DNA from 3 places in the Pseudocolwellia sp. G5-9 genome. Region 3 is predicted to be linked to each of the others. Evidence: predicted binding sites of a transcription regulator. Region 3 holds the regulator's gene; each other region holds the start of a gene.
What was found. The regulator sigma-54, encoded in region 3, starts transcription at its own class of promoters, with help from an activator protein. The targets are predictions, from matches to a motif close to GTTGGCACGNNNNTNGNNT.
Positions count from the first base shown of each region.

Region 1: hmpA (NO-inducible flavohemoprotein) is a predicted target of sigma-54. The motif match lies at 1,903-1,921, and genes of this name have one in related genera.
Region 2: AC0L5Q_RS02850 (CmpA/NrtA family ABC transporter substrate-binding protein) is a predicted target of sigma-54. The motif match lies at 8,723-8,741, and genes of this name have one in related genera.

Region 1 is NZ_CM147893.1:1,744,954-1,755,880, reverse strand. Features, by position in the region: gene AC0L5Q_RS07605 (MFS transporter) at 1-459, shown strand, start outside; gene hmpA (NO-inducible flavohemoprotein) at 598-1,779, opposite strand; gene norR (nitric oxide reductase transcriptional regulator NorR) at 2,064-3,662, shown strand; gene lipA (lipoyl synthase) at 3,765-4,733, opposite strand; gene lipB (lipoyl(octanoyl) transferase LipB) at 4,723-5,382, opposite strand; gene ybeD (DUF493 family protein YbeD) at 5,500-5,763, opposite strand; gene AC0L5Q_RS07575 (serine hydrolase) at 6,120-7,301, opposite strand; gene AC0L5Q_RS07570 (septal ring lytic transglycosylase RlpA family protein) at 7,624-8,388, opposite strand; gene rodA (rod shape-determining protein RodA) at 8,418-9,533, opposite strand; gene mrdA (penicillin-binding protein 2) at 9,530-10,927, opposite strand, start outside.
Region 2 is NZ_CM147893.1:665,645-676,571, reverse strand. Features, by position in the region: gene AC0L5Q_RS02880 (ATP-binding protein) at 1-2,141, opposite strand, end outside; gene AC0L5Q_RS02875 (glutaredoxin family protein) at 2,679-2,906, shown strand; gene AC0L5Q_RS02870 (putative quinol monooxygenase) at 3,436-3,720, opposite strand; gene AC0L5Q_RS02865 (alginate export family protein) at 3,879-5,036, opposite strand; gene AC0L5Q_RS02860 (ABC transporter ATP-binding protein) at 5,112-5,948, opposite strand; gene AC0L5Q_RS02855 (ABC transporter permease) at 6,019-7,017, opposite strand; gene AC0L5Q_RS02850 (CmpA/NrtA family ABC transporter substrate-binding protein) at 7,109-8,509, opposite strand; gene AC0L5Q_RS02845 (ANTAR domain-containing response regulator) at 8,862-9,506, opposite strand; gene AC0L5Q_RS02840 (GMC family oxidoreductase N-terminal domain-containing protein) at 9,842-10,927, opposite strand, start outside.
Region 3 is NZ_CM147893.1:2,746,418-2,757,344, reverse strand. Features, by position in the region: gene pmbA (metalloprotease PmbA) at 1-1,160, shown strand, start outside; gene mgtE (magnesium transporter) at 1,489-2,847, opposite strand; gene AC0L5Q_RS11905 (HPr family phosphocarrier protein) at 3,136-3,411, opposite strand; gene rapZ (RNase adapter RapZ) at 3,438-4,292, opposite strand; gene ptsN (PTS IIA-like nitrogen regulatory protein PtsN) at 4,320-4,775, opposite strand; gene hpf (ribosome hibernation promoting factor) at 4,805-5,092, opposite strand; gene rpoN (RNA polymerase factor sigma-54) at 5,126-6,568, opposite strand; gene lptB (LPS export ABC transporter ATP-binding protein) at 6,646-7,377, opposite strand; gene lptA (lipopolysaccharide transport periplasmic protein LptA) at 7,381-7,920, opposite strand; gene lptC (LPS export ABC transporter periplasmic protein LptC) at 7,886-8,452, opposite strand; gene kdsC (3-deoxy-manno-octulosonate-8-phosphatase KdsC) at 8,449-8,994, opposite strand; gene AC0L5Q_RS11860 (KpsF/GutQ family sugar-phosphate isomerase) at 8,995-9,849, opposite strand; gene AC0L5Q_RS11855 (calcium/sodium antiporter) at 9,976-10,927, opposite strand, start outside.

The sequences.
Region 1 (10,927 bases), 1.0 Mb from region 3:
TTTGCCGTAGGCATATTAATTTCTTTAGGGGTTATTGCTGAAATCACTATTTTTATTTATGCAGGTAAAATATTTAAACATTTTAGTATTAAAAATATTTTAGTCTTTAGCCTTATAACAACATCTTTTCGCTGGTTTTTGATGGGGCATTTAGGTGACTCTATGTTAGTTATGATCCTATCTCAGGCAATACACGCCGCAAGTTTTGGTTTATATCACAGTGCGTCAATACAGTTCTTACAACGACATTTCGATCCTAGTCAACAAAACAGAGGTCAAGCCGTATATATTGGTGGTGTTTATGGTATTGGTGGTGCAATAGGTGCGTATTTAGCGGGTGTGCTTTGGTTAAATGGTGCAGGTTCAACTACTGCTTTTGATATGGCCATGCTTGCTGCATTTATTGGTGCTATTCTCGCTTTATTTATTAAGGTAAGTGATCGAGACAAAAAGACTTAATCCGATTTAATTATTTGATTTTTTATTAGATTAAAAAAAGTCGTTAATCTATTTAAGCATAAATTGAAGCCGATTAGAGGGAGCTCTAGTCGGCTCTATGAGCAGGGAAACTACAGGTTTTCCTGAGATTAATTCATATTACAATGAAGCGTGAGGGCCAAACACTTCATAATGAATACGCTCTTCACAAACACCTAGTTTCATCAAGTCTGTTTTAGCAAATTTCATAAAACCAACAGGTCCGCATAAGTAAAAATTACCATCGTTTAACGGTAGATCAACTTGGTTAAAATTAATAAAACCATGATGAGTATTTTCTTTTTCGATAGCTTGCTCTTTATACCAAGTATTGTAAGACCAGCCCTTGCTGTGACATAAATCTTGAGTACGCTTTGCGAATGAATGTTGATCCTCGTTTTCACAAGCGTGAATATAATGAATTTGATTGTCGTAATCTTCATCAGCCAGTTTTTCTAACATAGCTTGCATAGGAGTGATACCTACACCTGCAGAAATTAAAACCACTGGCGCTTCACGATTCACAAAAAAGAAGTCACCCGCTGGTGCATGTAAATCTACTAAATCGCCAACATTTAGGTTGTCGTGTAAGTGATTAGACATTAAACCATTTTGTTCACCTAGCTCTCGTTTTACCGAAATACGATAGCTTTTACCATTTGGCTTATCGGACAGAGAATATTGGCGTATCTCTATATGTTCACTACCTGAGGGTGTTAATTCTATTCCAATATATTGCCCTACTTGATAATCAAGAACAGGTTGTTGATCCATTGGTTCAAAAACGAAGCTTGTAACTAAGGCTGATTCCACTGTTTTATCCACTAAACAAAAAGCACGTTTGCCTCGCCAACCGCCATAGCTTGCTTCGCGTTCACGGTATAACTCTTCTTCGCGGTTAATAAATATGGTAGCTAATACGCCATAAGCAGCTGTCCACGCAGACTCTACTTCTTCAGTAAATTGTTCAGGCAGGAGCTCTCGTAAGGTTTCAATAAGATGCAAGCCTACAATTTGATAATGCTCTGGTTGAATATGAAAGCTCGTATGTTTTTGTGTAATGCGCTCAACGGCATGTTTTAGTACGGCTAAATTATCAATATTTTTAGCGTAAGCTAAAATTGCTTCAAATAAAGCGGTTTTCTGGCGTCCTGTTTTTTGGTTACTCATATTAAAAATATTTTGTAATTCGGGATTATGAGTAAACATACGTCGATAAAAGTGATCGGTAATAGCTGGCCCGCCAGCTTCTAATAAAGGAATTGTACTTTTTACAACAGCAATATGTTCGGTAGTTAACATTAATGGCTCCTAAGTGATTAAATATGTAATGCCCACCTATTAGTTCATTTACATTGCTACAAGGTAAATAAAGCCTAATTAAAAAATGGGTAAATTATTGTTAAAAACGTAATGAATTAAGCATTACAATAGTTGAGCCATCTTTTATTTATATTTTAATTTCAAAGGTTTATGTTTTTATTTGTATTTTTTATTGATTTTAAGAGTCAAAATGACTCCTTGATTTTTGTGTCTTTTTGACTTTTTGTTTTTTATTTGACACACTGGGACTGTGTTTTACTTAAATGATTGATGCTATGAATGAAATTTCTTCAGCGGCACTTATTGAATTGTCGTTAAATTTAACTAAAAGTCTCACTAGTAATGATCGTTTTGATAATTTGTTATCGACGATCAGAAAAGCTATTACTTGCGAAGCCGTTGCTGTACTTGCAGTTAAAGGTGAATACTTGGTGCCTTTAGCGCTACAAGGGTTAAGTAAAGACACGCTAGGGAGACGCTTTGTTATAGCTGAACACCCGCGTTTAACTAAAATTTGCCAATCAGAAAAATTTGTTAGGTTTCCAAGTAATTGCCCATTACCCGATCCGTATGATGGTTTGTTAATTGCTCATGACGGCGATTTACCTATTCATTCATGTATGGGGATACCGCTACACTTTGAAGACCGATTAATTGGTATTTTGACTTTAGATAGTTTAATTCCTGAACTTTTTGACAACATTCCTGAACGTACATTGGAATTGATCACCGCAATGGCTTCAGTGAGTTTAAATACTGCTTTAACACTTGAACAGTTAGAGCGAAATATTGATCATTCCAACCAAGTTGTTGCTGCATTAAGTCAACCTAATGTTGTTTCTGAACAAAATGAATTAATTGGCCAAAGCGCCAAAATGATACATTTGAAGAAAGAAATAACACTTGTGGCATCATCACATTACAACGTATTAATACAAGGTGAGAGTGGTTCAGGCAAAGAGCTAGTGGCACATGACATTCATCAACAATCTTCTCGAAACACTTTACCTATTGTTTATGTTAATTGTGCCGCATTACCTGATAATTTAATCGAAAGTGAGTTATTTGGTCATGTTAAGGGCGCTTTTACCGGAGCTGATAAAAATAGAGCAGGGAAGTTTGTTATTGCTGATGGTGGTACTTTGTTTTTGGATGAAGTAGGTGAGTTACCTTTAGCTGCACAAAGTAAGCTACTTAGAGCTATTCAAAGTAATGAAATTCAAGCAGTAGGGCAAGACAAACTAATCACTGTAGATGTAAGAATTATTGCAGCCACTAATCGTAATTTACAAAATGAAGTTGAAAAAGGAAACTTTCGAGCCGATTTATTTCATCGTTTAAATGTGTATCCAATTGAAGTCCCACCTCTAAGAGAAAGAGTAGGGGATATTGCCTTATTAACAGGATTCTTTATTGAAAAAACGAAACGTAAATTAGGTATTAAGCAACTTAAAACATCACCAGATGTTATTGAGTATTTATCTGCTTATCATTGGCCGGGTAATATTCGTGAGTTAGAACATTTATTAAGCAGAGCCGCTTTAAAGGCTTTTGCTAAACAAAAAAATAAAGCGGTGGTTAAAATAACATTAAGTGATTGTGATAATTTAAGTAATGAGTTTTTTAATCAAAATAGAACAACTCTCCAAGAAAAAATGAAAAGAATAGCTGAAAGCTCTGTTCAGTCGTCAATGAACTTACGGCATGAAGTCGATGAATTTCAAAAGATGTTGATCAGTAAAGTATTAACTGAAGAAAAGGGGAGTTGGAGTATGGCCGCTAAACGTTTAAATACGGATAGAGCAAATTTAAATCGTTTAGCAAAAAGATTGGGGGTTAATGTAATAAAAACAGTCGTCTAAATATATTATTGTATTAGGAATAGGTCGTTGTTAACGAAAAATAGATATAAAAAAGGTGAACTGAATTCAGTTCACCTTTATCAAGGTTAAAAGTAATAGAAATTACTTAACTTCTTCACCTGCAGCTTGTTTATCAGCATGGTAAGAAGAGCGAACTAGTGGGCCACAGGCTGCGTGGTCAAAGCCCATTTTCATAGCTTCTCTTTGAAACATGTCAAAGTCGTCAGGGTGTACGTAACGTTCAACTGGTAAATGATGCTTACTTGGTTGTAGGTATTGACCAATGGTTAACATGGTTACACCATGAGCGCGTAAATCACGCATTACTTCTAGTATTTCTTCGTTAGTTTCACCTAAACCAACCATAAGGCCTGATTTAGTAGGAACAGTAGGATTAGCTTCGCCAAATTTCTTCAATAAATCTAATGACCATTGGTAGTTGGCACCTGGGCGAGCTTTGGTATATAAGCGTGGTGCTGTTTCCATATTATGGTTGAAAGTATGAGGAGGATGAGCGTTCAGTATTTCTAATGCTTTATCCATACGACCACGAAAATCTGGAACTAATATTTCAACTTTGGTGTGTGGAGAATGTACGCTAATTTCTTTAATACATTCAGCAAATTGTTGTGCACCGCCGTCACGTAAATCATCTCTATCTACTGAGGTAATAACTACGTATTTAAGTGCCATGTCTTTCAAGGTAAGAGCTAGTTTTTTAGGTTCGTCTTGATTTACGGCTAAAGGACGACCGTGACCTACATCACAAAACGGACAACGACGTGTACAAATATCACCCAAAATCATAAAGGTTGCTGTACCGTGGTTAAAACATTCAGATAGGTTAGGGCATGAGGCTTCTTCACATACTGAGTGTAAATCATGTTTACGTAAAGCTGACTTTATCGCGTCGATACGATCTGTTGTTCTTGGTAATTTTATACGTAACCATTCAGGTTTACGTAACATTGTTTCTCTTTCAGAAGGAACAACTTTAATAGGGATATGCGCCATTTTATCGGCGTCACGCAGTTTAGTACCAGCTTCTATACGTGATGATTTAGTTGTCATTTAATGTTTCCAACCCTGTTTTATATACAATAGTGTTTGAGTTTAAAAGAGTGCTTATATGCTTAACTAAAGACTCTCCTGCTTCTAATACGTTTTTTGGTCCATTTAAGGTAGAGGTTTGAACCATTTCTAAACCTGCGTAGCCACATGGATTAATGAGTAAAAATGGTGACAAATCCATGTTAACGTTCAATGCTAAACCGTGAAAAGAACAACCTTTTCTTACTCTTAAGCCTAACGATGCTACCTTTTTGTTATCTATATAAACGCCTGGAGCATCAGGTTTTGCTACTGCTGTAATGCCATAGTCATTAAGTGAATCAATAATCGCATTTTCAATTAGTGTAACAAGATTTCTTACACCCATTTTTCTTCTACGAAGGTTAATTAATACGTATAAAACTTGCTGTCCTGGTCCGTGGTAAGTTACTTGCCCGCCACGATCTACTTTTACAATAGGAATATTACTTGTACTTAGTATGTGCTCTTCTTTACCTGCTTGTCCTTGTGTAAAAACAGCAGGGTGCTCAACTAACCAAATTTCATCTAATGTTTCATCATTACGATTATCCGTAAAGCTCTGCATGGCATGCCAAACGGTTGTGTAATCCGTTTGATTTAATTGTCTAACAATCAAGGAGTCATTCATACATTGGCCTTGGTATATAGTAAACGGACTGATGTGTTAAACGTATTATAAAAGAATAAAAATGACATTACATTGTACAGCTTATAAGGATTTATATTTATGGTGCGATTATTCGTATTAAAGTACGTAACGTACTTCTTCAATAGCAGTAAGTGTTTTATAAATTGTTTCAATATGATCTTTACTTGTTACTGTTACCGCAATTGAAACTGAATGATAGTTTCCTTTCGAACTAGGTTTTATTTTGGGAGAATAATCATCCGGAGTATGTTTTTGTAATTCAGCAATAATAAGATCTGGCAGCTCATCACAAGCAACACCCATTACTTTGAAGTTTAAAACGGTAGGAAACTCTAATAATTCATCAAACTTAGTTTGCATTTTTGTACCTAGGGACTTTCAGATTATAGTGATATAAACTATTTTATCACTAATTTGCGCTTTAGCGCTAACCTCATCTGATATGTTTTTGAAATTTAGCTGCTACTACTGTAAAGCTGAAAACACAGTTTATACTTGTTTCATTCATGAGATATTTTATTCAAAATAAAGAGTGATGATCGAAAACGAATATTTATTTAACCTGAATTGGGTTTAAGAGATAGTTAACTACTTGTTATAAAGATAAAATAAGAGTTGGCTCAACTCAAGACCGACAATACTTTAGTTTACTGAAAATGAAAAAGGGATACGTTAAACGTATCCCTTCAAATTTAGTCGATAAGATTTAATTTTGTTTAAAGTAGATCTGCAAACTGTAGCTTTACGTAGTCCATTAAACGACTAAACATACTACCTTCATTAATTTCTTGAAGGGTTACTAGTGGATATTCTGCTATATCTTCGCCATTAAGTTGTAAAAATACTTTACCTACGACTTCGCCTTTACCTAAAGGTGCCGTAAGTTGTTTACTTAATTCAAAATTAGCTTCTAAATTTTTACGTTGTCCGCGAGGAATGGTAATTGGAGTGCTTACCATAATGCCTAAGTCAACTTCAGGAACATCACCCATCCAAACGCGATTGGTAACAAATTTTTCGCCTGCTTTGTATGGTGTATAAGTTTCAAAAAATCTAAAGCCGTAATTGAGTAGTTTTTTACTTTCTACTTTACGTGCTCTTTCGCTTTCGGTACCCATAACCACACTGATTAAACGCATATCGCCTTTAGTTGCAGATGTTACTAAGCTGTAACCGGCTTGTGAAGTGTGTCCTGTTTTTAAGCCGTCAACATTCATACTTTTGTCCCATAACAAGCTGTTACGGTTATATTGTTTTATGTTGTTGTAAGTAAAAGACTTTTGTTTGTATATTTTATATTCTTCAGGTACATCGTTAATAAGAGCTTTGGCTAAAGTGGCCATGTCGCGTGCTGTAGTTTTGTGTTCTTGGCTGTCTAGGCCATGGCTGTTTTCAAAGTAACTGCTGTTCATACCGAGTTGTTCTGCATGAGCATTCATTAAATCAGCAAAGGCGCTTTCGCTACCTGCAATATGTTCTGCCATGGCAACACAGGCATCGTTACCTGACGCAACAATAATGCCTTGGTTAAGTAGCTCTACGGATACTTCAGTGCCTACTTCAATAAACATTTTAGATGATTCAGGGAAGTTTTTTGCCCAAGCTGATTCACTAATGGTGACTTTGTCGGTATTTTTTATATTACCAGAGGTTAATTCTTTACCGATAATATAGCTTGTCATCATTTTAGTTAAACTAGCAGGCGCTAATAAACTGTCAGCATTTTCTTCAGAGATAACTTTACCTGTTGTAAAGTCGATCAATATATGTGCTTTTGCGTTTACAGTTGGTGGAGCTGGAATAATATTATTTGCATGTACGGGGGAGAATGCGCTAAGAGATAATGTACCTAGTAATGTGAAGATTTTTGCGCGTGACGAAAGCAGTTTCTTCGTCATAAAAATAAGCATAATGTTCCTTTATTCTACTGTTATAAAAGCCAAAATATTTTTCAGCAGTATAGCATTATTATTCTTTATTACTATGGTCTAGTAAGGAGGAAGTTGTTACTTTTCGTGTATTTTATACAAAAAATATAGAGTGAATTGATATTTTTATTATTTTTAGTGGTAGTCGCTGGTTAAATTTTAGCTTTATATACCCGTTATCATTTAAGATGCTCTGAAATAGCCTCTTAAGTGGTAAAGGGTATTTACTCCAAATAAAGTTAATTGAAGATAAATAATAATGTGAGCTGCGGTTATTTATCTTTAACTTAGACTATTCTATGTAGCTTTTAAATGCTTTCGGATACCCACTTTGTTTGATTTTAGTGAGTGCTTGTTCAAGTTTCATTTGACTGATGAATGGGCCTATTTTTACTCGATAAACCCCGTCTTGATATGGAGTGCTAATTTTGTAGGTATATTGTTTTTTTAAGGCATTAGATGTTTCTATCGCTATATGTTTATGCTGAGTTGCAAAAACTTGAATATAACCGATGGGAGATGTGTTTTTCTCAAGAGTTTGATCAGTATTAATGGCTTCAATGGTAACGATTGCCGTACCTTTTTTTAGCATATCAAGTTTGTAGGCCGCACTGTAAGATAAATCTATAATTCTGTTTTCATGAAAAGGACCACGGTCGTTTACTCGAACAACCACTGATTTTTTATTGAGGTGGTTTGTTACTTTTACATAAGTGGGCAGGGGTAAGTTTTTATGGGCAGCACTCATGCTATACATGTTATAAACTTCACCATTTGATGTTAAATGACCATGAAATTTATTGCCATACCAAGAAGCAACACCCGTTTGTTTAAAGTTATTGGCAGACTCTATAACTTGATAGTTTTTACCTCTGACATTGTAATTTTTATTTCCACCTCTACTATGGGCTTCATTTCTGGGTACTGCATCTAACAATTCAGCCGCTGTAGGTGTTCGAGTGGGGGTGCTGTCATCTTTCTGGTGGTATCGACCTGTTTGAGTACTACAAGCACTAATCAATATTATTAATAAAACTAACCATTTCTCGTGTCTCATACTCAGCCTTGTTTATTTATTTGTACTTATTATGCATGTACGCGTTTATTGGTGCTTATTGCCATGATCATGCCAAACCCAGCCATTAGGGTTACCATAGATGTACCACCGTAGCTTACAAGAGGTAAGGGGACACCTACAACAGGTAATAAACCAGAAACCATACCAATATTAACAAAAACATAAACGAAAAAAGTTAAGGTTAAACTACCCGCTAACAATTTAGTAAAGGCTTGTTGAGCATTAATGGCAATGTAAAGCCCTCGTATAACTATGGCTAGATAAACGGCCAGTAATGCAGAAACGCCTATTAAACCAAATTCTTCACTAAATACGGCAAAAATAAAGTCGGTATGTCGTTCAGGTAAAAATTCCAGTTGAGATTGTGTACCTTGTAACCAACCCTTGCCATGAATTCCTCCTGAACCTATAGCTATTTTTGATTGAATAATATGGTATCCACTGCCTAAAGGATCTTGTTCTGGATTTAAGAAGGTTAATACACGTTGCTTTTGATAAGTTTCCATCAAGAAAAACCATAAAATAGGTGCAAAGCCTGAAGCTAAACCCACACAAACACCAATTAACTTCCAACTAGCGCCTGCTAAAAATATAACAAATATACCTGAGCAAGCAATCAGTAAAGAGGTGCCTAAGTCGGGTTGTTTAGCGATGAGTAGTGTAGGCATAAGTACTAAAATAAAAGCGATAATGATATTAGATATTTTTGCTGGTAGATCGTATTGGCTTACGTACCAAGCGATGGTGATAGGTACAATAAGTTTCATTATTTCAGAGGGTTGAAATTTCATAAAACCTAGGTCTAACCAGCGTTGCGCACCTTTACCTATGTGTCCAAATAAGAGTACAGACACAAGTAACATTAAGCCTAAAACAAACATAGGTACAGCCCATTTTTGATAAGACATAGGTGGAATTTGTGCTACAACTAACATAACGACTAAGGCTATGCCTAAGCGAATAGATTGTCTAATGACAATATCTAATTCTTGTCCACCAGCACTGTATACAACAAAGAGGCCTAATATCATTAAGCATACAATACCAATTAATAGAGGAAGGTCGACATGAATACGTTGAAGTAGGGTTCTATGCCTTTGATGATCTTGGCCTGCTGTTCTCACTTGTGGTTACTCACGTTTTTTTCACCATAAACTTTTGTGTGATGTGGGTGGCGACTTGGATCTTTACTGATAATCACTCTGTCACCAAAATACTGATCCATCATTTGTCTTGCTACTGGCGCTGCGTTTGATGCACCACCACCTTTTGCTACGTTTTCTATAGCAACCGCTACGACTATTTCTGGTGACTCATAGGGAGCAAAAGAGATAAACATAGCGTTATCGCGTTGATTCTCTTGTGTAGTTTCAGCATCGTATTTTTCATCTTGTTTAATATTGGCAACTTGCGCTGAACCAGTTTTACCTGCTGCATCGTAAGTTGTTCCTTTAAATGCGTTATAACCTGTTGCTCCGTATTTTTGAACAGTGTTATGTAAAGCATCTAATACTAAATCCCAATTTTTAGGATCTTGTATAATGATAGGGGGTTTGTCTTCGTAAATGACATCTTTAGTGACAGTAGACACTGATTTTTTATTATCAATGATGATATTGGTTGTTTCGGTCGTTGATTTTAATAAATGTGGTATTTTTACTTCACCTTTATTGACCAAAATTGTAATTGCATTAACGAGTTGAATGGGGGTTACTGTCCAATAACTTTGCCCTATACCCACAGATAGCGTTTCGCCGGTATACCATTGTTGATTATATTTAGCTCTTTTCCATTCAATACTTGGCATAGTACCGCTTCGTTCTTCATGAATATCTAAACCGCTATACTCACCAAAGCCAAACTTTTCCATCATGTTACTTATACGCGTTATGCCTAATCTAAAGGCAAGGTCGTAGTAATACACATTACAAGACTCTTCTAAAGATTTGGTTAAATTGACTTTACCATGCCCCCATTTTTTCCAATCGCGCCTTTTGGTTTTCACACCTTTAAGTTGATAAAAGCCGGGATCAAAAATTTCATATTCTGGGGTGATCATTTTCTCTTCTAGACCTGTTAAGGCGATAAGAGGTTTTATGGTTGAAGCTGGCGGAAATAGGCCTTGCGTACTTCTATTGATAAAAGGTAAGTCTTTAGAGTTTCTTAATTTATTGTAATTTTTACTACTAATGCCGTGAACAAATAAATTACCGTCGTAGCTAGGGTTTGAATACATTGCGAGTATTTCACCATTGCGAGGATCCATAATAACGATTGAACCGCGTTTTCCCGATAAGGCGCGTTTAGCGACCATTTGTAATTCAATATCAAGACTTAGTGTAATGTCTTTTCCTGGTACAGGAGGATTAAAGCTTAGGGTTCTTATTATTCTACCTTGGTTATTTATTTCTACTTCTTGGTGACCAATGGTGCCATGTAGCACGTCTTCGTAATATTTTTCTAAGCCCAATTTGCCTATATTACGGGTTGCAGCATAGTTATCAGCTTTACCCTGATC
Region 2 (10,927 bases), 2.1 Mb from region 3:
AGCTGATTCAACTGTCTAACAATAAGCTTTTGATTCAATGGATTATCTTCTACTAACAATATATCAGCTTGTTGTTGTTCTTTACTTTTTTCTTGAGCTCCAACGTCTTCTAGATCAAAGTCTAAGTCGTCAAGGGCTAACTTATCATCGTCTGCTTTCAATTCACTTAAATCTAAATCATCAAGATTAATTTCGAATCGTTTTTGCCACGCATTTTTAATCGCATCAATAAACTGAACTCTTGTAATAGGTTGAGAGCAACAAACACGGGCATTTTTAAATAACTTTCTTGTTTCATCGAGTATTGCTTTATCAACAGCGATGATCACACGGCTCTTATTCGCATTTTCTTTTAAAATAGATAAGGTTAATTCTCGGTTGTCATCGTTATCATTAAATAAAATATAAAGAACACCGTAATCAGGCTGGTCGACCGAAAAATCAGAAAGTTGATACGATAGCACCTCTGCCCCTTCTGTTCTTAAATAGTTACTAAAAGTATCTAATTGAACATCTGAAGCTTCATCACAACTTAATAACGTTACTTTAATATTAGGAAGTGACTCAATATGCATCGCGCGTGTTTCTTGTGACTTCCAGAAAGGTATTTCTACATTAAAACAAGAACCTTTGCCCTCTTCACTTGTAAGCTTTATTCGTCCTCCCATCATTTCAGTAAGCTTGCCACAAATAGCAAGACCCAAACCTGTGCCGCCATATTTTCTTGTTGTTGATTTTTCAGCTTGAATAAAGGGCATAAAAAGTTTTTGTTGGTTTTCGTCACTAATACCAATACCGTTATCTATAACTTTAAAACTAATGCTACTCATAGTTTCATGACTTTTCATAACACTGGTTTTAAGACTAACGTTACCTTGTTTTTTTTGTGTTGATGAAGTGAACTTTAGTGCATTCCCAATAAGGTTAAAAAGTATTTGGCGTACTCTCATGGCGTCACCTTTAACAAAAATAGGTGTATTGGGATCTTCATATACGTTTAAGGTTATATTTCGTTTACTGGCAACAGGAATAAATACCTTAATCACATTATCTATAACTTCTGATATCGAGAAAACACGCTCTTCTAATTCTAATTTTCCTGCTTCAATTTTATTGATATCTAAAATATCATTAAGAATAAAAACGAGATTTTCTGCAGATGTTTTGGCCGTGTCTATTAAGTCTTGAGAGTCTTCAGTTTGTTTCGTGGTGGCTAATAAATCTAAAGAACCAATAACACCGTTCATGGGGGTTCTTAATTCATGACTCATCATAGCAAGAAAATCTGACTTTATTTGACTAGCATTTTCTGCACTTTCTTTAGACTGTGTAAGTTCAATGGTATGGTTTTCTATAACCTTGACCTTTTCAATAACGGTATTACACATCTTTAAAAAGCTACTCGCTAATAAATTAAGTTCATTATTGTCTTTTGAATAAACAATCTTCTTTAAATCATCAAAGTTATGCTTTGAATCAGTTTTGTCTAAATCTAAATCTTGTGTAACTTTGGTAAGGACGTTAATAGGATCCACTATGATCCGTTTAGTAAAAAATAGAAAAATTAGCCACAGTGCAAATGTTTTGATCACTGAGTTTATAATGATAAGGGTAAAACCATACTGAACACGATCAATAATAGAAGCATGAGCAGCATATATATAGCAGTAACCTATTAGGTCTTTTTGTGTATTATTGTCGTTGGTAAAATAGATAGGGAATTTATATTCGAATAAAGAATGCTCAGTATCATCTTTAGAATAAATAATTTTTTGTATACTACCTTTGCCGTATTCACCTTCAAAGGTTGACTGCTCTGCTTGATGGTCTTTACCTATATTACCGGTACTTGCCAATACACTTTTATCTGGTGCAACAACTTTAATGCCAGAAACCATTCCAACTTTGTTAATACCTTCAATGGTTGACTCGAGTTGTTCAATATTAAAGTTCCAAATGGATTGTGACAAACTGTCTTCAATTGTTTCTCCTAAATTTGATAACTCTTCAAAAATAGTACCTTTTACATGGCTATACTCAGAGATTAATTGACCTGATGTAAGTATTAAAGCTATAGCAAAGTATCCTCCAAAAACATAACGTAATAATTTTAATCCAATATTGCTTCTTAGTAGCGCCATAATTAAATCACCGAGCGTGTAATAATTTATATAAATATAAGGAAGGTACTAGGCTAAGAGTAGTACAAGCCACTAATAAATCAAACATTATACTTACTATTAAATAATAATGAGTATTAAAAATAAAGCCAATAAACTCAAAGGTCTAACTTCTAGTTATATATAACCTAAAAACATCCACATTAATGACTAGAAAAAACAACTTAAAGCTATAATGTCCTATTTATTATTGAAATAAAGATTGTTTAACTTAGCATTATTTGGGATAAATGATAGATTTATCATCTTATTTTGAATGTTTTATTAACCAATATATCTATACGCAATGAAATATTTTTTGCTAAATTGGTATTTCTTCTGTGTTATCGTTTTCTTAAGTAGAATAACGACATATCAAAAACGAAGCTTTGCATAATAACTAAACTAGCTGTTTCAAAAATATACCGCAAAGGTCAACACGCTCTAGTCATTAATCCTGATTTTGAGATGATATAGATATATAATCGCTAATTTAAAGATAAGTATTTTAGGTTTATTATGAAACGCGTTGTACTTTATACAATGACCAACTGTCCTCATTGCAATACAGCTAAACAATATTTAGACAAAAACAAAGTTACGTATCGTTTATGTAATGTTAAAACGCCAGCAGGTAAAAAAGAGTTTTCTAAAATAGGATATAGAGGTGTACCGGTTTTGAAAATTGGTGATCAATTTTTAAATGGTTTTTCTGTAAAAACATTCCAGCAAGCCTATGGTAGTTAGTACATTATTGGTTTTCTGTTTGCTCTATTCTACGGCTATTGATTTTATAAAAAAAACTCATTCCTTTATAGGCTAATAGAGTGATAGCTATAAAAAAGAACAGCCAATAAACTTTGAACCAGTTCATTCCCGCGCCTATTACAAACTCAACGGGTATATCAAAATAAGAATAGAAAAAAATGTTATATAATTTAAACCATATACCAAAAAGTAAAATGCTAATGAGTTTGTTAATCATAAAAATTCCCTTTGAATTAGGATCTGCTGACCTTTTATGTTTAAATTTCGTTCGAAATAAATGCTTGTTGATCGCGGCGCAAAAACTGTAGCATAACTGCTCTCTGTATATTTCCTTGAATAATGTGCAAGAAGCATTTAAACAAATCTATATAACAGCGTTTATTAGTCATTTCTACTACGTTGTTACTTATTAAAGTAGAATAACCACGAAACCTAAGCTCTGCCTTGTATAAAAGGCTAATAAACTGCTGCAAAATAATCAGCAAAAATCCACAGACCCTAGTATAAATTACACATCCATAAAATATCGACCTATTGGCGCAGCGCCAAACAATGGTATGGCTTTCGCCATATCGTCTTTAGGAAAATCAGCAATAGATTTTACATGACTTTCGATAGACTCCCACTTTTCGATAATAACAAAAGTCGATTTATCATCTTGTTGCGTTAATATTTCACAAGAAATACAACCTTCTGAATTTGTAATATAAGGTTTGATAGAGGTCAAAAACTCAAGTAATGCTTCCGCTTGCCCTTCTGCACTTTTAAATTCATTTATACGTACAATAGCCATAAAATTTCAACTTAGCATAATGATTTATAATATTAATGTAACTTATTTAACCTTTAAATTCTCATGATAAGTGTAAAAAAATAAAACGCACCGAAGTGCGTTTTATATAATTTAACCTTTTAGTACTTTTTACTTAAAGGTGTTATACCCAATGGATATTAGAATGTAGCACTCACAAATAACCAAATTTTATCTGTATCAACCATACCTGTACCTGCATCACCTGCAGAGTAAGAAGCTAATTTAACGCCTGCTTTATAGTTTTTAGCAAAACCTTTTGCGTAAACTGCATCAATTTCAGAACCTAAATCAGCACTACCTTCATCGGCAGAAAAGTCATGGTAAGTGACAGTTAAACCGCCGCCTAATATTTTAGCGGCTAGCGTAACGTAAACATCTTCTAACCCAACATCCGGTGTACCTAAGAACTGATCGGCCCAGCCGTTAAACTTATGTGCTGTTGCTAAAGGAGTAGAAAAACCAACGCCTTTATCACTACCTAAAGATTCAAAACCTAATTTAGCGGTAACTTTACCGAAGTTATAGCCACCTTCTAACATAATATAGGTTGTATCAGCATCTGTAGCATCGTCAGATTGCGTTGCGAGTTCTGCTGCATATGAAAAGTTGTCTTTTTTACCTGTAAAGCTAACACCAAATGTATCTAAACCGTTATCAGTGTTGTTATCAACTTCTAATAGATAAGCATAACCCACTAATTTACCGATAGATGTTTTATATGCCACATTTAATAAATGATCTTTTGAATCTAAATCTTTCGCTTGTGCAAAAATGCGGTTTCTTTTACTGATGTATGAATAACTACCTGATAATTTATCAGAAGCTTGATACATAAATGTTGCCGCATCAAACGTTTGTCTGTCTTGTCTCCAGCCAACATGACCAACAAAACGATGACCGTCTAATGTAATAACCTGACGACCGACTTTAGCGGTAAACTTATCTTTTTTGTATTGAATAAATGCTTGGTCTAATTCAGTTGTTTCAGGATCTGCTACCACAGAATAAACGCCAGCATTTAGCCCGTTAGTATTATTGTAATCATCTACACCCGCTATAACACGCGAGTCTTCAAATTCTACTACACCGGTAAAACCATTATAGCTTGCTGTTGTGTGCGTTAGGCGTGTACGTAAAGTTAATGCATTGGCATCTTTAAGTGCGTTGTCTTGATCAACAGACTCATAACGTAGATTAAAATCTAATACTGTTTTTGAGTCATTCGCAGCAAAAGCAGTTAACGATGTTGACGCTAAAGTTGCAGTCATAAGTACAGCTATTTTACTTAGTTTCATGTTTAAGGTCCTATATTTAATAATTAGGTTTATATTAAAGTTATTATTCTAAAAGTTGTTGATTGGTATCAATTTTTAAGCGACTTCTTCGTTTTTAGATTCAGCTTTTTTTGATGTTGTAATCGTTTCCACTTTACGTTGTTTTTCATATAAGAAAGTGAGGACCGATGAACGTAAATTGTTGTAATTAGGATCTTTAGCCAAAGCTAAACGATCTCGTGGTCTAGGTAGGTTTACATCAAGAATTTCGCCCACAGTTGCCGCAGGACCATTAGTCATCATTACAATACGGTCTGATAGTAATACGGCTTCATCAACATCATGAGTGATCATAATAACGGTGTTGTTTAGCTCATCTTGAATTTCCATTAAAGAGTCTTGCATATGTGCACGCGTTAAGGCGTCTAATGCACCAAAGGGTTCATCCATTAGGAGTACTTCGGGTTGCATAGCCAGTGCCCTTGCAATACCAATTCGTTGTTTCATACCACCTGATATTTCATCAGGTAACTTATGTGCGGCGTGGTCCATATGCACTAAATGAATATTATGATTGATCCAATCTTTCATCTCGCTGGCCGACATTTTATTTCTAAAGACTTCTTTAACAGCAAGTTCAACATTTTGGTAACAAGTTAACCAAGGTAGTAAAGAATGGTTTTGAAAAACAACAGCACGTTCTGGCCCTGGCTCTCTTACTTCTTTGTTATTAAGTAAAACACCACCTTTAGTGGCTTGGTATAAACCAGCAACTACATTAAGCACTGTTGATTTGCCACAACCAGAGTGGCCGATTAATGAAATAAACTCACCCTTTTTAATTTGTAAATCTACATTTTGTAGCGCAGTAAAGTCCCCTTTAGGGGTTGGGAAAACCATATCGATTTTGCTAATGTTTAATAACGTTGTCATATTTTTTCCTAACTCGAATGTGTAAATACAATCGGATAAATATTATGGATATAAGCTGATAAATTATGGGCTACAGTTTTGCGCTGTCTTTATTCCAAGACACGTGATATTGAATTTTTTGCATAGTGCGGTCTAATAAAAATCCAATAAAACCTATTACCACTACAGCAGTCATAATGCGGCTTAACGAGTCTGAACTACCGTTTTGAAATTCGTCCCATACAAACTTACCTAAACCTGGGTTTTGAGCTAACATTTCAGCGGCAATTAATACCATCCATGCCACACCTAACGACATTCTCATACCGGTAAAAATTGAAGGAATAGCGGCAGGAATTACAATTTTTTGAATATGCTTTAATTTAGGTAAACGTAATACTTTACTTACGTTATCCCAGTCTTGGTTTATGCTGATCACACCCACAGAGGTATTAATAACCATTGGCCAAATACAACAAAGCGTTACAGTAATTAATGAGTTAACGAATGATTTTGCAAAGTATGGGTCATCTGATACATACAAGGCACTCACTGCCATGGTTACGAGAGGCAACCAAGCTAAAGGTGAAACGGGTTTAAAAATTTGAATAATAGGATTAATGGCTGTGTTTAAATTTTTACTTAATCCAATAGCGATACCCAGTGGTATAGCAAAAACGGCGGCAAGTATAAAACCACTCATTACCGTAATTAAGCTGGTAATAATTTGGTCTAAAAAGGTTTCTTTACCTGTATACGCACGTATTTTAGGTTCGTAAGTAGGATCTTTTGCCACCCTTTTCGCATTACGTTCATCTTGTCTTTGATAAAATGCATCCGCTTTATCACGCTCTGCTACATGTTCTTGATAAAGGTTGACCATTTGAGTACCAACCTCAGCTGGACCTGGAAACTTACCGAGTGATGTATTAATACTGCTGGCAGCTATTGTCCATAAAAACATAAAAATCAGCATACCAATCACAGGTAACAATACAGGCTTTGCATAATGGTTAAAAAGCCTGAAATTTGTTTTAAACTGACTGAAACTCGATGTTCCAGCTACTAATTTACTTATTAAGGTTGTCATTTTTTCTCCCCTTTGCGCAGACCACTTACATGGCCTACGCAACACATGATTAAATTAAAAGTACGACTCAAACAAAACTTAACGGTGAGTGTTAAAGTTTATCGTCAGCTTTCAAACCAATTTTAAATTGATTGATATAAGCGTTAGGTTGTGTGCCGTCGTAAACTAAATTATCAATAAAGTGTGTTTGAGGATTACGGAAGCCTGTTTCACTTTCAAAGTCAGGAAATTCACTGGCTTTAATTAACTTGTCAGCAATTAACGATTTAGCTGCAGCAATATAAATATCAGGACGATAAACTTTTTTCGCTACATCTTTGTACCAGCTGTCTGGCTTGTGCTCGCTAATTTGCCCCCAACGACGCATTTGCGTTAAATACCAAATAGCGTCTGAGTAATAAGGGTAAGTCGCGTTATGACGGAAAAATACGTTAAAGTCTGGTACAGCGCGTTTATCACCTTTCTCGTATTCAAAAGTTCCGGTCATTGAATTTGCAATAACGTTGTAGTCTGCTCCAACATAGTTTGATTGCGATAAAATTTTAACGGCTTCAGGACGATTAGCGTTGTCATTATCATCTAGCCACTTAGCTGCTCTGATCAATGCACGTGTTAAACGTAAAGTGGTAATTGGATATTTTTCAGTGAAAGATTTAGATAAACCAAATACTTTTTCTGGGTTGTCTTTCCAAATTTCGTAATCGGTAACAACGGGAACACCAATACCTTTAAATACCGCTTGTTGGTTCCAAGGTTCGCCCACACAGTAACCGTGAATAGTACCGGCTTCCATTGTGGCTGGCATTTGTGGTGGTGGAGTTACAGAAAGAAGTACTTTCGCATCAATATTCCCTGCAGTATCACCTTTGTGTGGAGCATAAAAACCCGGATGTATTCCACCAGCCGCTAACCAATAACGTAGTTCGTAGTTATGGGTAGAAACAGGGAAAACCATACCCATTTTAAAGGGCTTACCTTTGTCTATGTAGCTTTGAACAACCGGTTTTAATGCATCAGCTTTGATTGGATGCACCGGACGCCCATCTGCCATTTTAGGAATGTGTGGCTTCATTTGTTCCCAAATAGCATTTGATACTGTGATCGCATTACCATTTAAGTCCATTGAAAATGGCGTAACAATCTCGGCTTTAGTACCGTAACCTATGGTTGCGGCTATAGGTTGCCCTGCTAACATATGTGCGCCGTCTAAACGTCCATCAATTACACCGTCTAACAAAACTTTCCAGTTTGCTTGTGCTTCAATCGTTACGTATAAACCTTCATCTTCGAAATAGCCTTTTTCATAAGCTATAGCAATTGGTGCCATATCGGTTAATTTAATAAAACCAAATTTAAGTTCTTCTTTTTCAGGAAAACCTAATTCTGCAGCTTGAACAGACAAGGTGGTAATAACACTTGTTAATAAACAGGTACTCGCAACAATTGCGCTACAAATGGTTTTATTAAAGTTTTTTAAGGGTTTAGCAAACATACTTTTCTCCAAATAAAAAAAGCCCATAACGACAGTGAAAATAAATTTCAGTCGCTATGGGCTACAATGCCAAACTAATAAATAACTACGCCGTTGCAGTAACATTAGTTTAATGTGTTTAAGCGCTACTCTTAGAGTTTATCTGTACAGTAGCGCCTAGCGTTTAATATTACGTTATTGCAATATTAAACAGTTACTTTTTGATATTTATCAATACAAGTATTACGCCAAAACTTACTTTTTATTGATTTACAATAACTTACGACAGCCAGGCAAGTTGTTAGAGTATTTATTCAAATAGATTCGCACCTATCTTGGTCGTATTTTTATACATTTGGTGCACGACCAATGGCTATAAAATAGCGGCCAACGACAAAATGTTCTTAGCGACGTCTTCAACCTTTTGGCCATTGTCCATCGCCATTTTTCTCATGCTGTGATACGCCTCACGCTCAGAATAGTCTTTGTTTTGCATCAACAATAACTTGGCCTGTTCAACAGTACGTTGGCTCGATAACTTATTTTTAGCTAAAGCAAGTTCTTGTTTTAAGGTTTCATGTTCAACAAATCGAACAATCGCAGTATCAAGGATCGACTTAATACGTCTAAAGTCTGTTTCTCCTGCTACATAAGCAGTAACGCCAGATTTAATGAGTAAATTAATGAGATCTGTGCCCTCTTGCTCCGAAAACATAACAATAGGTTTAGGTGAATATTTAGAAATATAATTTAAACTTTCAAGCATACGTTTTTTAGGGAATTCGACATCAATTACAAGAATGTCAGGATTATGTTTTTCAACTTCTTTGATTAACGACACGTTATCAGGGCCGTCACTGAGTAGACTACTGCTATTTAATACACAACAAATTTCATAATGAGTACCTGCTAATACTTTCACTAGGTTGTTTCGTTTACACAATTCATGTTCAATTAATAAGATGTTGTATTTCTGTTTAGTATCACTCTGTTGTGATAACTTTTTTATAGAATTCATATCTTTCTCGATAGCTATAAAAATAATATATAAATAGGATCATCCAAGTATTGGACCAATACTTAAAAAACTTAAATAATATTTATTATCAATAGCTTATATAAAAAGATAGATAGATTGTGACACTGAATGTGCTTAAATGATGCAGTGATGCGCTAATGTGGACGCTTTAATTGGTCGTTAATTGTTTCAATGATAAAGCGCTTTGAGAGTTTTGCGCTATACCATAATAATATCGCTTTGTTTTATTACTCATGCCTGTACCTTTAGAACGCTCTCTTTATTATCGAAAGCAAAACTTTTGGAACAGGCATTTGTTCAATTTTATCGAAGGATTAGGGGTTATGTCTGCCACGGCATTCTGCTACCAACCGAGGAAGTATTTTTTCCATAATGCGTTCAGCATTGGCTGCAACGGTAAGCGCGGGGTTCGACATACCCGCCGAGCCAGGTAATAGAGCGCTATCAACTACATAAAGGTTTTGATAACCATCTACCTCTCCAAAGTAACTACAGGCTTTACCCATTACAGCGCCACCACAAGCGTGCCACGACGTATACGCGAGCGATGGGTTTTGTACTACTACAGCATTACTTTGCGCCGCAATATTTTGTAACGAATGAGTATAAGCGCTGTGAGATTGCGTTAGGGCATCAGTTGGCCAATTGACAAATATCTGATCTTCGCTGGCATTATAACTTAGTGAACCTAACTTATCGGGGGCCGACATACCTAACTGAAATTGTACCTCTCCAAAGCCCGTAGTTGGAGAGTGCATAAAGGTTACTGGTTTTATCGGATTGCTATTATCATGTGCCGCCATAGCTGCTGGTCCACCTTGCAGCGAACCTATATCGCTACTACCAGCAACAGTCATAGTTAACTCGTCGCCATTATTTCCCCAATATTGTCCAATATATTCATTTAGTTCAGGTAAATCACCACTTTGTTTGGCATTTAATAACAACTTAGTTGTGTTCATGGAGCCCGCTGCTAAAAATAAATATTGGCTTTTGATATCATGCAATTTAATAACGTCACCGCCTGTAGTGAGTACCTCGCACTGTATATGATATTGACCATCATCTGCTTGATTAATTTGTACAACATTATGTAATGTTAAAATTTGCAGTTTTCCTGTTTGCATCGCGGCTTTCAGGTAATTTTTATCGAGGGTATTTTTGGCATTGCTGTTACAGCCATATATGTATTCGCCAACTGAAGCAGCAGCATTACGCTTCCCTTTTATCTCTTTGCGAATAATATTCCAGTCGAACCCCACCTCAGTAGCCGACACATCCAGCCCCGCGGCCTCAGCGTCTTGTTTGAATGCGCTCATCGCTCGATAATTGTTTGTATTTAAAATATCATCTGGGATACTTCCCCCACTTATTTTAGCTAATACTTTGGGGTAATAAAC
Region 3 (10,927 bases):
CAGTATATATTGGAGGCCGTAAAGGTAGCGCGTCAACTGCAGACCTTTCGGAAGGAGCATTACAGCAAGCTGTGCAAGCAGCGGTAAATATTGCTAAGTATACCTCTATTGATGATTGTTCTGGTTTAGCTGAAAAGTCTTTACTTGCCATGGAGCCAGAAAACTTAGATTTATATCACCCTAAAGCAATGAATACTGATCAAGCCATTGAAATAGCCAAGGCGTGTGAAGAAAGTGCATTAGCTTACGATAAGCGTATTACAAATTCAGATGGAGCAAGTTTAGATACATTTGAAGGTTTTAAAGTATATGGTAATACACATGGACAGCTAGTGGGGTATCCGAGTACTCGACACAGTTTAAGCTGCGTAATGATCGCTGGTGAAGGTGACGATATGCAACGTGATTACGCTTATACAGTGAATAGAAAGTTTGATCTGTTAGATGCTGCTGCAACCGTAGGTAAACAAGCTGCGATTGAAACATTATCAAGATTAAATCCACAAAAACTACCTACGGGTAAAGTGCCTGTAATGTTTAGAGCGGATATTGCTAATACTATTTTTGGCCACTTTATTGCAGCTATTAGCGGTGGTAACTTATATCGAAAATCGTCATTTTTGTTAGATTGTGTGGGTAAGTCGGTATTCCCTGATTTTTTAAATATCAGTGAACGACCTCATATTAAAGGGGCGTTAGCCAGTAGCTCGTTTGATAGTGAAGGTGTTAAAACTATTGATAGAGAAATTATTACTAAAGGCTGTTTAGAAACATATTTATTAACCACATATTCAGCTCGAAAACTTGGTTTAGAAACCACAGGGCATGCGGGAGGCATTCATAATTGGGTATTAAATGCCGAAGGCGAAGGTCGAGGTGGTAATTTTGATCAAATGTTGAAAAAGCTTGGTACAGGCTTTTTAGTTACTGAGCTTATGGGCCAAGGTGTGAATGTTGTAAATGGTGATTATTCGCGTGGTGCTGCAGGCTTTTGGGTAGAAAATGGCGAGATAGCTTTTCCTGTTTCTGAAGTGACGATAGCGGGTAACTTGCAAGATATGTTTAAAGGTTTAATCGCTGTAGGTGATGATGTTGATATGAGAGGAAGTATCCGTACAGGCTCTTTATTAATGAATGAAATGCAGGTTGCTGGAAATTAATTAATCCGAACTTGAGTGAATTAATACTCAATGACTTTTCATTATCATTAAAAACGCTCACTACTAAGGTAATGGGCGTTTTTTATAACTAACCTGAACTTTGGTTAACGGGTTTTATAATATTTTGATTTATAATAAATATTTATAAAAAGCACTTGGTATACCTTGAGTTTTTATAAGACAATTAAGCTCAGTGAGGAATTTAAGAGTATATCAAGGCGTGTTTGCGTATCAATAACAATAACTGGTTTATTGGAAGTAAAAACAACGCAGATAGGCGCTTAAATAGCGTTATTGAGTAAAGTAGCTTAACCAAAGTTCAGGTTAACTAAGTTAAAAGTAAGGTCGCTGTGCCTAAAAAGGCAAATATACCTACTACATCTGTTACTGTGGTTAATATTACGCTACCCGCTAAGGCAGGATCAATATTCATACGTTTAAGTAATAATGGTACTGATACGCCAGCTATTCCTGCTGCTGTCATATTCATTAACATAGCAAAGGCGATAACAGCACCTAAAGTAAAGTCTTGTTTCCATATAGCGACAACACTCGCAATGAGTAGCGCCCAAATGAGGCCATTAAGAAAACCAACAGCAAGCTCTTTTAATAATAAGGTTTTAGAGTTACTTTCACCGACATGTCCTAGTGCCATACCGCGTATGACAAGCGTTAATGTTTGATTTCCTGCAACTCCGCCCATACTAGGTACAAGAGAGTTAAGTACGGCTAAAATAGCAAGTTGTTCAAATAATCCTTCAAACATACTGGTAACGGCTACTGCGAGTAACGCCGTGATTAAGTTAACACCTAGCCAGATAGAACGTTGTTGCGTACTTTTTAATACGGGAGCGAAAGTATCGGCTTCGTCATCTAAACCCGCCATACTCATCATAGAGTGCTCAGCTTCTTCACGAATTATATCGATAACGTCATCTATAGTAATACGACCTAGTAAATGTCCGTTATCATCAATAACGGGTGCAGAAAACCAGTCATACCTTTCAAATAATTGAGCAACTTCATTTTCAGGCATGTTAACTGAAATCGCTTCTATGTCTTTGTCGATAAGGGTTGATGTTATAACATCTGGCTTTGCTGTTACTATTGCGGCTAGAGACACTGAACCGATAAATTTATCAGACCTGTCCACCACATAAAAAGAATCGGTAGACTCAGGTAGCTTACCTTTTAAACGTAAATACCTTAATACCACATCTACCGACACATCAGGACGAATGGTAATGGTGTCGGTATTCATAATACCGCCAGCAGTATCCTCCTCGTATGATAATGCTTGCTCCACACGACTTCTGTCTTGAGAGTCCATTGAGTTTAATACGCTTTGATAGGCGCTATCGGGTAATGTTCTTAGTACTTCCGCTAAATCATCTACATCCATGCCCTCAGCAACAGCTGCGAGCTTTTCAGGATGCATACTTTTTAGAATGCCTTTACGAACTTCTTCATTTAGTTCTTCTAGAACATCCCCATGATTGTCGGGATCGATAAGTTGCCATAAAACAGTACGACTTTTAGGAGGAGATGACTCTAAAATTAAAGCTAAGTCATAAGAGGGCATGTTTTGCAGTAACTTTCGAACGTAAACAAACATACCGCTACCGAGTGCGGCATTAACTTCTAGGAGTTTTTGTTGGTTATATTCTTGTTCTGCAATTTCTGGCATAAAACCCTTCATTTAGCTTCTTAGGCGGATTATGTTTACTTCATACTTTGAATTCTACTGAAAAAGAACTCGTAATAATTGATGTTGTGTTATATCAAGTTGAATCATAAATGGCTAAGTGGCCAATTAATTAACTTGGTATCATTTATGAGTAACGCTAAATAGTACACATTATCTGTATTGAGTATGACAATATTTGGGGGTACTTATGACAGTTAGTTTAACTTAACTTAATTGTTTTTTCAGCTTTTTTCTAGTGAATGTTGTGATAGAGAACTTACAACGCGGTTATTCTTCTTCGTCAAATTTGTCAGAAAACAATTGGCAAATACTTTTTATTGCTTCTTCCGCATCAACACCTTCCGTTACAACTGTAACGGTTTTACCTTGGCTACCAGCTAATAGCATTAACCCCATAATACTACTTGCATCAGCAGAGTTATCATCTAAAGAAACAGTTACTGAGGTATTAAATTTTTGACATAACTGTGCCAGTTTTGTTGCCGCGCGGGCATGTAAGCCAAGTTTATTAGTTATAACTAGGGTTTTTTCACATTTTTTCATGGGATAACCTTATATCTACGCCACCCTTAGGTACTTGCTATGGTGATGTCTCTGTGTCGTGATTGAACATCTTCGCGTTCTTTTCTTAAATTATTTGCTAGAAGCTCAGCTATGTAGACTGAACGGTGCTTTCCGCCAGTACAGCCAATAGCAATGGTAACATAACTTCGGTTGTTACGTTCTAAGTGAGGTAACCAGGTCATCATAAAACTATTAATCTGCCATATAAATTTAGTGACTATGGGTTGGCTTGATAAATAGTCTTTTACCGGTTGATCTAATCCTGTATAGGCTTTTAATTCTTTATCCCAAAAGGGATTAGGAAGAAAGCGTGCATCAAACACATAATCAGCATCTTGCGGTACGCCATGCTTAAAACCAAATGATTCAAATACAACCACCATAGAGCCAGACTTTTTACCCAAAATACGCTCTCTTACTAAATCTGCAAGTTGGTGAGGCGATAGTTGGCTGGTATTAATGTATAAACCTGTACGGGTAGATATTGGTTCTAATAATTTTTTTTCCAAGGCGATAGCCTGATCGAGAGCTATATTTTGCTTAATGAGAGGATGTAACCTTCTTGTTTCACTGAATCGTCTAATTAAATCACTGTCATCAGCATCTAGGTATAAAATATTTAAATCAACAGTACTAGGGAGATAGTCTAATATTTCAGAAACATCTTGAGGGTTGTTAGGTAAATTACGTACGTCAATGCTCACTGCGACATTTTCATAATCATTGATAACGGTATGTGTTAGTGCCGGTAGTAAATTAACTGGAATATTGTCGACACAATAATAACCTAGATCTTCTAACACTCTTAATGCGACAGACTTTCCTGAACCAGAACGTCCACTTACTATGATTAACTTCATTGAACTGTTCGTTCCTTTTTATAACGACTAATTTCTATTTTCTTGAATAAGATTATACAAAGCTTCATTGCTTTGGCATTTACGCACTTGTTTTGCTATTTGCTTATCACTGAATAGCTTAGCAATACTCTGCAAAGTGGTTAAATGTTCTTTACAAGCGTCTTCGGGAACGAATAACGCAATAAAAATATCAACAGGCTTGTTGTCGATTGCGTCAAAATCTACAGGTATATCGGTAGTTACAATAATTGCTACAACTGATTTTGCATTAGGTAAACGACCATGAGGAATAGCAATACCGTTGCCTATTCCTGTTGATCCTAGTTTTTCTCTTGCGATTAGGCTTTCGAGTAATTCGTATGCACTATGTTCAACAATTTTATCTGCTGCTATGGTACAAATTTTATCGAGAACGCGCTTTTTGCTAGAGCCAGATACTGCACAAAATGTGCAATCTGGCATTAAGATATCTTGCAAAGTCATAATTACTACTAAAGCCTGTTTTTTATAGGTTAATGGTGGGTTGTTTTGCCTTTGTGTTTTAATATTTGACGATCTAGTTTATCGATTAAAGCGTCAATTGAGGCATACATATCATGGTTTTCTGCTGTAGCATGTACTTCTGTTCCCTTTAAATGAACAGTAGATTCAGCTATTTGATTTGATTTTTCAATGGTTAACACAACATGAACATTATTGATCTGATCAAAATGACGTTCTAATTTTGAAAATTTCGTATTAACGTATTCGCGTAAAGAGTTTGTGATTTCTACATGATGACCAGTTAAATTGATTTGCATAAGTTAAACCCTCTTTTAGTGATATTTGAAAAATTAAATTAAACTTTTTCGTTGGTTTGATGGTGGAATGGACAACGATTCTCTATATTTTGCTACGGTTCGACGAGCCACTTGTATACCTTGCTCGGCGAGTATTTCTGCCATTTTATTATCACTTAATGGTTTGGCAGGAATTTCTGCGGCGACAAGTTTTTTGATAAGCTCTCTGATTGCTGTTGAGGAGCAATCGCCACCATTTTCGGTACTAACATGGCTGGAGAAGAAGTATTTAAGTTCAAATATACCTCTTGGTGTATGCATATATTTTTGTGTTGTTACACGTGAAATAGTAGATTCATGCATTTCAACGGCTTCGGCTATATCGTTTAAAACCATAGGTCGCATAGATTCAGGGCCATGCTCAAAAAAGCCTTGCTGGCGCTGAACAATACAATTAGACACTTTTAATAGTGTATCGTTTGTTGACTTCATGGTACGTGTCATTGCTGCATATTGTTGGTTAACAGACAACTTAGGCGCGGTATCTGGATTTAACTCAACAACCCAACGACCATTTTTCTTTTCAACGGATACGTCAGGAATAACATATTGATCGTCACTTTTAACTACGCTGTCACCAGGACGAGGATCTAATGATTGAATTAAGCGAAGGACTTCACGTAATTGATCTTCTTTTAAGCGTGTTTTACGCATTAACTGACGATAATCTCTACTACCTAGTAGATCGATATAATCTTTAACAACTTGCTTGGCTTCTTTTAACCAAGGCGTTGTTAGTTCAAATTGATTCAGTTGAATCAATAAACAATCAGAGACTGAACGAGCCCCTACACCTACAGGATCAAATACGTTAATTCTTTTTAGTACTGCTTGTATTTCATCGAGTTCAACACCTTCAATGCCAACACAGTCTAAAATATCTTCACAGGAAACGGTTAAATATCCAGATTCATCTATGGCTTCAATAATCGCTATTGCAATGGTTTTGTCTGTGTCACTAAAAGGTGTTAATTCCATTTGCCATAAAAGGTGATCTTGCAGCGAGTCTTTAGTTTCGCCTTGGTAGGTATAATCTTCAGAAGGAGAGCTAATGCTACCTGTGTTTGATACGCCAGCACTGTAGCTTTCGTCCCACGTAGTATCCATGTTTAACTCTTCAGGAATATCTGTGTTTCCCATGGCTTCTGTGGTTGTCATTTCATCTATAGTTGGGGAAGAGTCTTCAGTGCCGTCTGTTTTTTTTGAATCTATTTCTTTTGTCGCATTTGCGGAAAATGCATCTTCTAAATTATTGACTGATTCATCTTGGGTATTAGAAGGACTTTCATCAACTTCTAGCAAAGGATTACTCTCCAATGCCTCTTGAATTTCTTGTTGTAAATCCAACGTAGAGAGTTGCAACAGCTTGATGGCTTGTTGTAACTGCGGTGTCATCGTTAGATGTTGTCCGATACGGAGTTGTAAAGAAGGGCGCATCTACGTATTTTTTATCCTATTCATTAATAATACAAAACGATAAAACAATATAAATATTGTTGACTGCTTATAGATAACTATAGCGTAAATTGTTCACCAAGGTATACATCTCTTACATGCTGATTGGAAAGTATTTCTTCAGAGGTCCCTTCAGCGATCAGTTCACCATGACTTACAATATACGCATGCTCGCAAACATCGAGTGTTTCTCGAACATTATGGTCTGTAATTAATATACCTATACCACGTTGCTTTAAGTGAATAATAATTTTTTTTATGTCGCCAACAGAAATAGGATCTACGCCGGCAAACGGTTCATCTAATAATATAAATTTTGGGTCTGCGGCAAGTGCTCTGGCTATTTCGACTCTGCGGCGTTCACCACCAGATAAGCTCATACCTAAATTATCTTTAATATGACCAATATTAAATTCTTCCAATAAGTGCTCTAATCTTTCTTCTCGTTCGATTTCATTAAGGCCTTTTTGAGTTTGTAAGATGGCCATAATGTTATCGTATACACTTAGCTTTCTAAAAATTGAAGCTTCTTGTGGCAGATATCCAATACCTTTTCTAGCGCGTTCGTGCATAGGTAATAAGGTGACGTCTTCATCGTTAAGAACAATAGAGCCTTCATCGTTAGGAACAAGGCCGACTATCATATAAAAAGAAGTGGTTTTTCCTGCACCATTAGGCCCTAGTAAACCTACGATTTGACCAGCGTTGACCTTTAACCCTACATTTTTTACAACCTTACGACCTTTGTAAGATTTAGCTAAACCTTTTGCGATTAACGTTGAGGTAGTCATGACTTATTGAATGTCCTGAGATAAAGTGGGTTTTGTTTTTTCTTTGGGCTGAATAACTGTTTTTACTTTATCGTTTTTATTACTTTCAGCATTTACGTATTCTGTTTCTGAGTTATAGGTAATTTTACTACCGCTTACTTCGCTACCATCTTGTTTCAGTAACGCTTGCCCAGATATGGTTACGGTATTTAAAGACGGTTCATATCTGATTTCATTAGCTTGAAGATTAATAGGTTTACCGTCTTCTAATGTTTGTTCAAAGGTTGCAGGCTTACCTTTTGCTATATAGGTTTTTTCACCTGTTGTTGTGTCTGTAAGTACTTGCACTAAATCAGCTTTGATGATCAATGTACCTTGTTTAATAACAACATTATCGATGTAGCTGAATATTTTGTTTTTAAGATCAGCTGACTGACGGCTGGCGTCAATACTTAGCTCTTGATTTAAATCAATTTTTTTAGCTAAAGCACTCGTGCTTGCTAATGACGATAGTAAAAGCAGTAGTAAGCTACTTTTTAATTTTTTTGAAAATAGTTTGCACATGTTCGGTTAGTGTCATCTGTTTGGTGTTAATATCAACAATTAGCCCAGAGCCATACATAGTAAAGCCATTACCTAAAACGACGATAGCTTGTTCTGAACTAATAATATTTGTATTTAAATCTAATTCTATTGATTTACCATGAATTTCTTGTATCAAGCTATCAGGATCAGTAGCTTCTATTTTTACTCGGTTTTTTAAGCTTACACGGTTGTTCTTAAACAGTGTGCCTTCTTTTGAACTGACTTTCCATGGAACATTTTTATTTTCTGGATATATCGTTAAGCTTGGAAACTCAAAGTGTGTAACTTCTATATCTGAATAGTGCTCCATTCTTTGAGCATCAATTATATGGCTTAGCCCGCCTTTATTATTAAATGTGTTACTTTTTAACGATTCGGCAATAAAATCAGGTGTTAATTCAGTAGCAACATTTTCAGTTATTTGTTCTTTGGATTGCAACCACTCAACTAAGCCGTATGCAATACCAGCTAATAATAAAGCAAAAAAAGCTAAGCTATATAGCCGAGTCATATACTAGCGCCAGTTGCATGTTCAAGTGTCCCTTGAGTTTGCATAATTAAATCGCACACTTCTCGTACTGCACCAAAACCACCTTTGGTATAGGTGGTGTAATGAGCAAGTTGTAATATTTGAGGATGAGCATCATTTACGGCAATACTTAAGCCAACATAAGCCATACATTCATAGTCAGGCATGTCATCACCAATATAAGCGACTTGTTCAGGCGCACAATTCATTTGGGTTAATATTTCTTTTAATGCGGGTAATTTATTTTCTTGGCCCTGAATAATATATTTTACATTGAGAGCCGTCATTCTTGTTTGTACAATATTTGATTGTCGGCCAGTAATTACTGCAACATCAACTCCGCTTGCACCTAATGCTTTTATGCCATAACCGTCTTTGGTATGGAAAGCTTTTAGCTCTTCGCCATTATTTCCTAAATATATTCGTCCATCTGAAAATACCCCGTCGATATCACAAATAAAAAGTTTTATTTGTTTGGCTTTGTCTAGAATGATTTGTTCGACATGTCCGTAAAGTGTGTTCATTTATATGATCCCCGATTTCAGAAGGTCGTGCATATTCATCGCACCAATAGGAGTATTGTTTTCGTTAACAATAATAAGACCATTAATTTTTTTGTCTTCCATTATTTTTAATGCTTCAGCGGCTAGCATATCGGGAGGTGCGACTGTAGGATCCTTCGTCATTACACTTGTTATCTCATCTTGATGAATATCTACTTTTTGATCTAAGATTCTACGTAAATCGCCGTCAGTAAATAATCCAACCAATTTGTTGTCATCAACAATAGCCGTCATTCCTAAACCTTTTAATGACATTTCAACGAGTGCATCTTTAATTTTTGCCGTACTTTGTACTACCGGTACGCGCTCATTGCTATGCATTACATCAGATAATCGTAGTAATAATCTTTTACCTAAGCTACCACCAGGGTGAGATAATGCAAAATCGTCAGCAGTAAAACCTCTCGCGTTGAGTAAGGCTACAGCTAATGCATCTCCCATAACTAAAGTGGCAGTGGTACTTGATGTAGGCGTTAATCCTAAAGGACAAGCCTCTTGAGAAACTTTAATACAAATGTGAGTGTCAGCTATATCAGCTAACGTTGAATTTGCATTACCTGTCATGGCAATTAACTTGCTGCCCATGCGTTTAATTACGGGAACTATAGATAAAACTTCAGCGGTTTCGCCTGAGTTAGATATGGTTAACACAACATCATCTTGTCTGATCATGCCTAAATCACCATGACTTGCTTCACCAGGGTGAACAAAAAAAGCGGGTGTTCCTGTACTGGCTAATGTCGCTGCTATTTTCCCACCAATATGGCCAGATTTTCCCATACCAATAACAATAACTCGTCCTGTACAGTTAAACATTAACTGACAAGCTAATTCAAAATCATCGTTTATATATTGTTTAATATCTTCGATGGCTTGTTTTTCAATATCAATAACATTGAGAGCCAGTTGTTTAAATTGTTTCATGGATGTCGTCTCGTTAATTTATTTCAATGGCGAGAAAAGTAATATTTGATACGCAATGAAAATACCCAGTAAAAGTAAGCCTTTGAGACGAGTGATTCTGAAATTACCTAACTTACGAGTAAAACAAATAACAAAGAGCAGTAAAGTCACTCCTAACATAATAGGCGCATCACGCGTCGCTGCCTTTTCATCAATATCGCCCGGCGCTATCAATCCAGTTAATGATAATACAGCCAAGATGTTAAATATATTCGATCCTATGATATTACCTAAAGCTAAATCATCCTCTTTTTTAATGATACTAGCAATACTCGCTGCAAGTTCTGGCAAACTAGTACCAATAGCCACAATTGTTAAACCAATGACTAAGTCACTTATTCCAAAAGAGCGTGCAATAAACTCAGCTGAATCTATTAAATAAGAGGCGCTTAAAGGGAGGAGTATCATGCCAACAACTAACCAAAGTACAGACATGCCAGTGCTAACTGGTTCAGGAACATCACTTTCAGCACCTAAAATTAAAGGGTCATCTACTGGCGCTGTTTTAGCTCTTCTTAATGTAATAACCAGTAGTGCAATTATGTAGGCAAAAAAACCGATAATAAGAATTAAGCCTTCAGTAAAGCTAAAGTGATAATCTGACAGCATCCAATAGGCTAATGCTGTAACAGCTAAAATAAGTGGGATTTCACGTTTTACGGTGCTTGAAGAAACCGTTAATGGTTGAAGCAATGCCGTAATACCTAAAACAAGGGCTATGTTGGTTATGTTAGAGCCTATCGCATTGCCAATAGCTGTATTAGGATTGTCTTGTAGTGAAGCTGTTGCGGCAACCATCATTTCAGGAGCTGATGACCCCATGGCAACTATAGTTAAACCTATTATCATTGGAGAAATACCTAAATTTCTCGCAAGTGAAGAGGCACCAAATACAAATTTATCAGCACTCCATACCAAAACTACAAGTGCT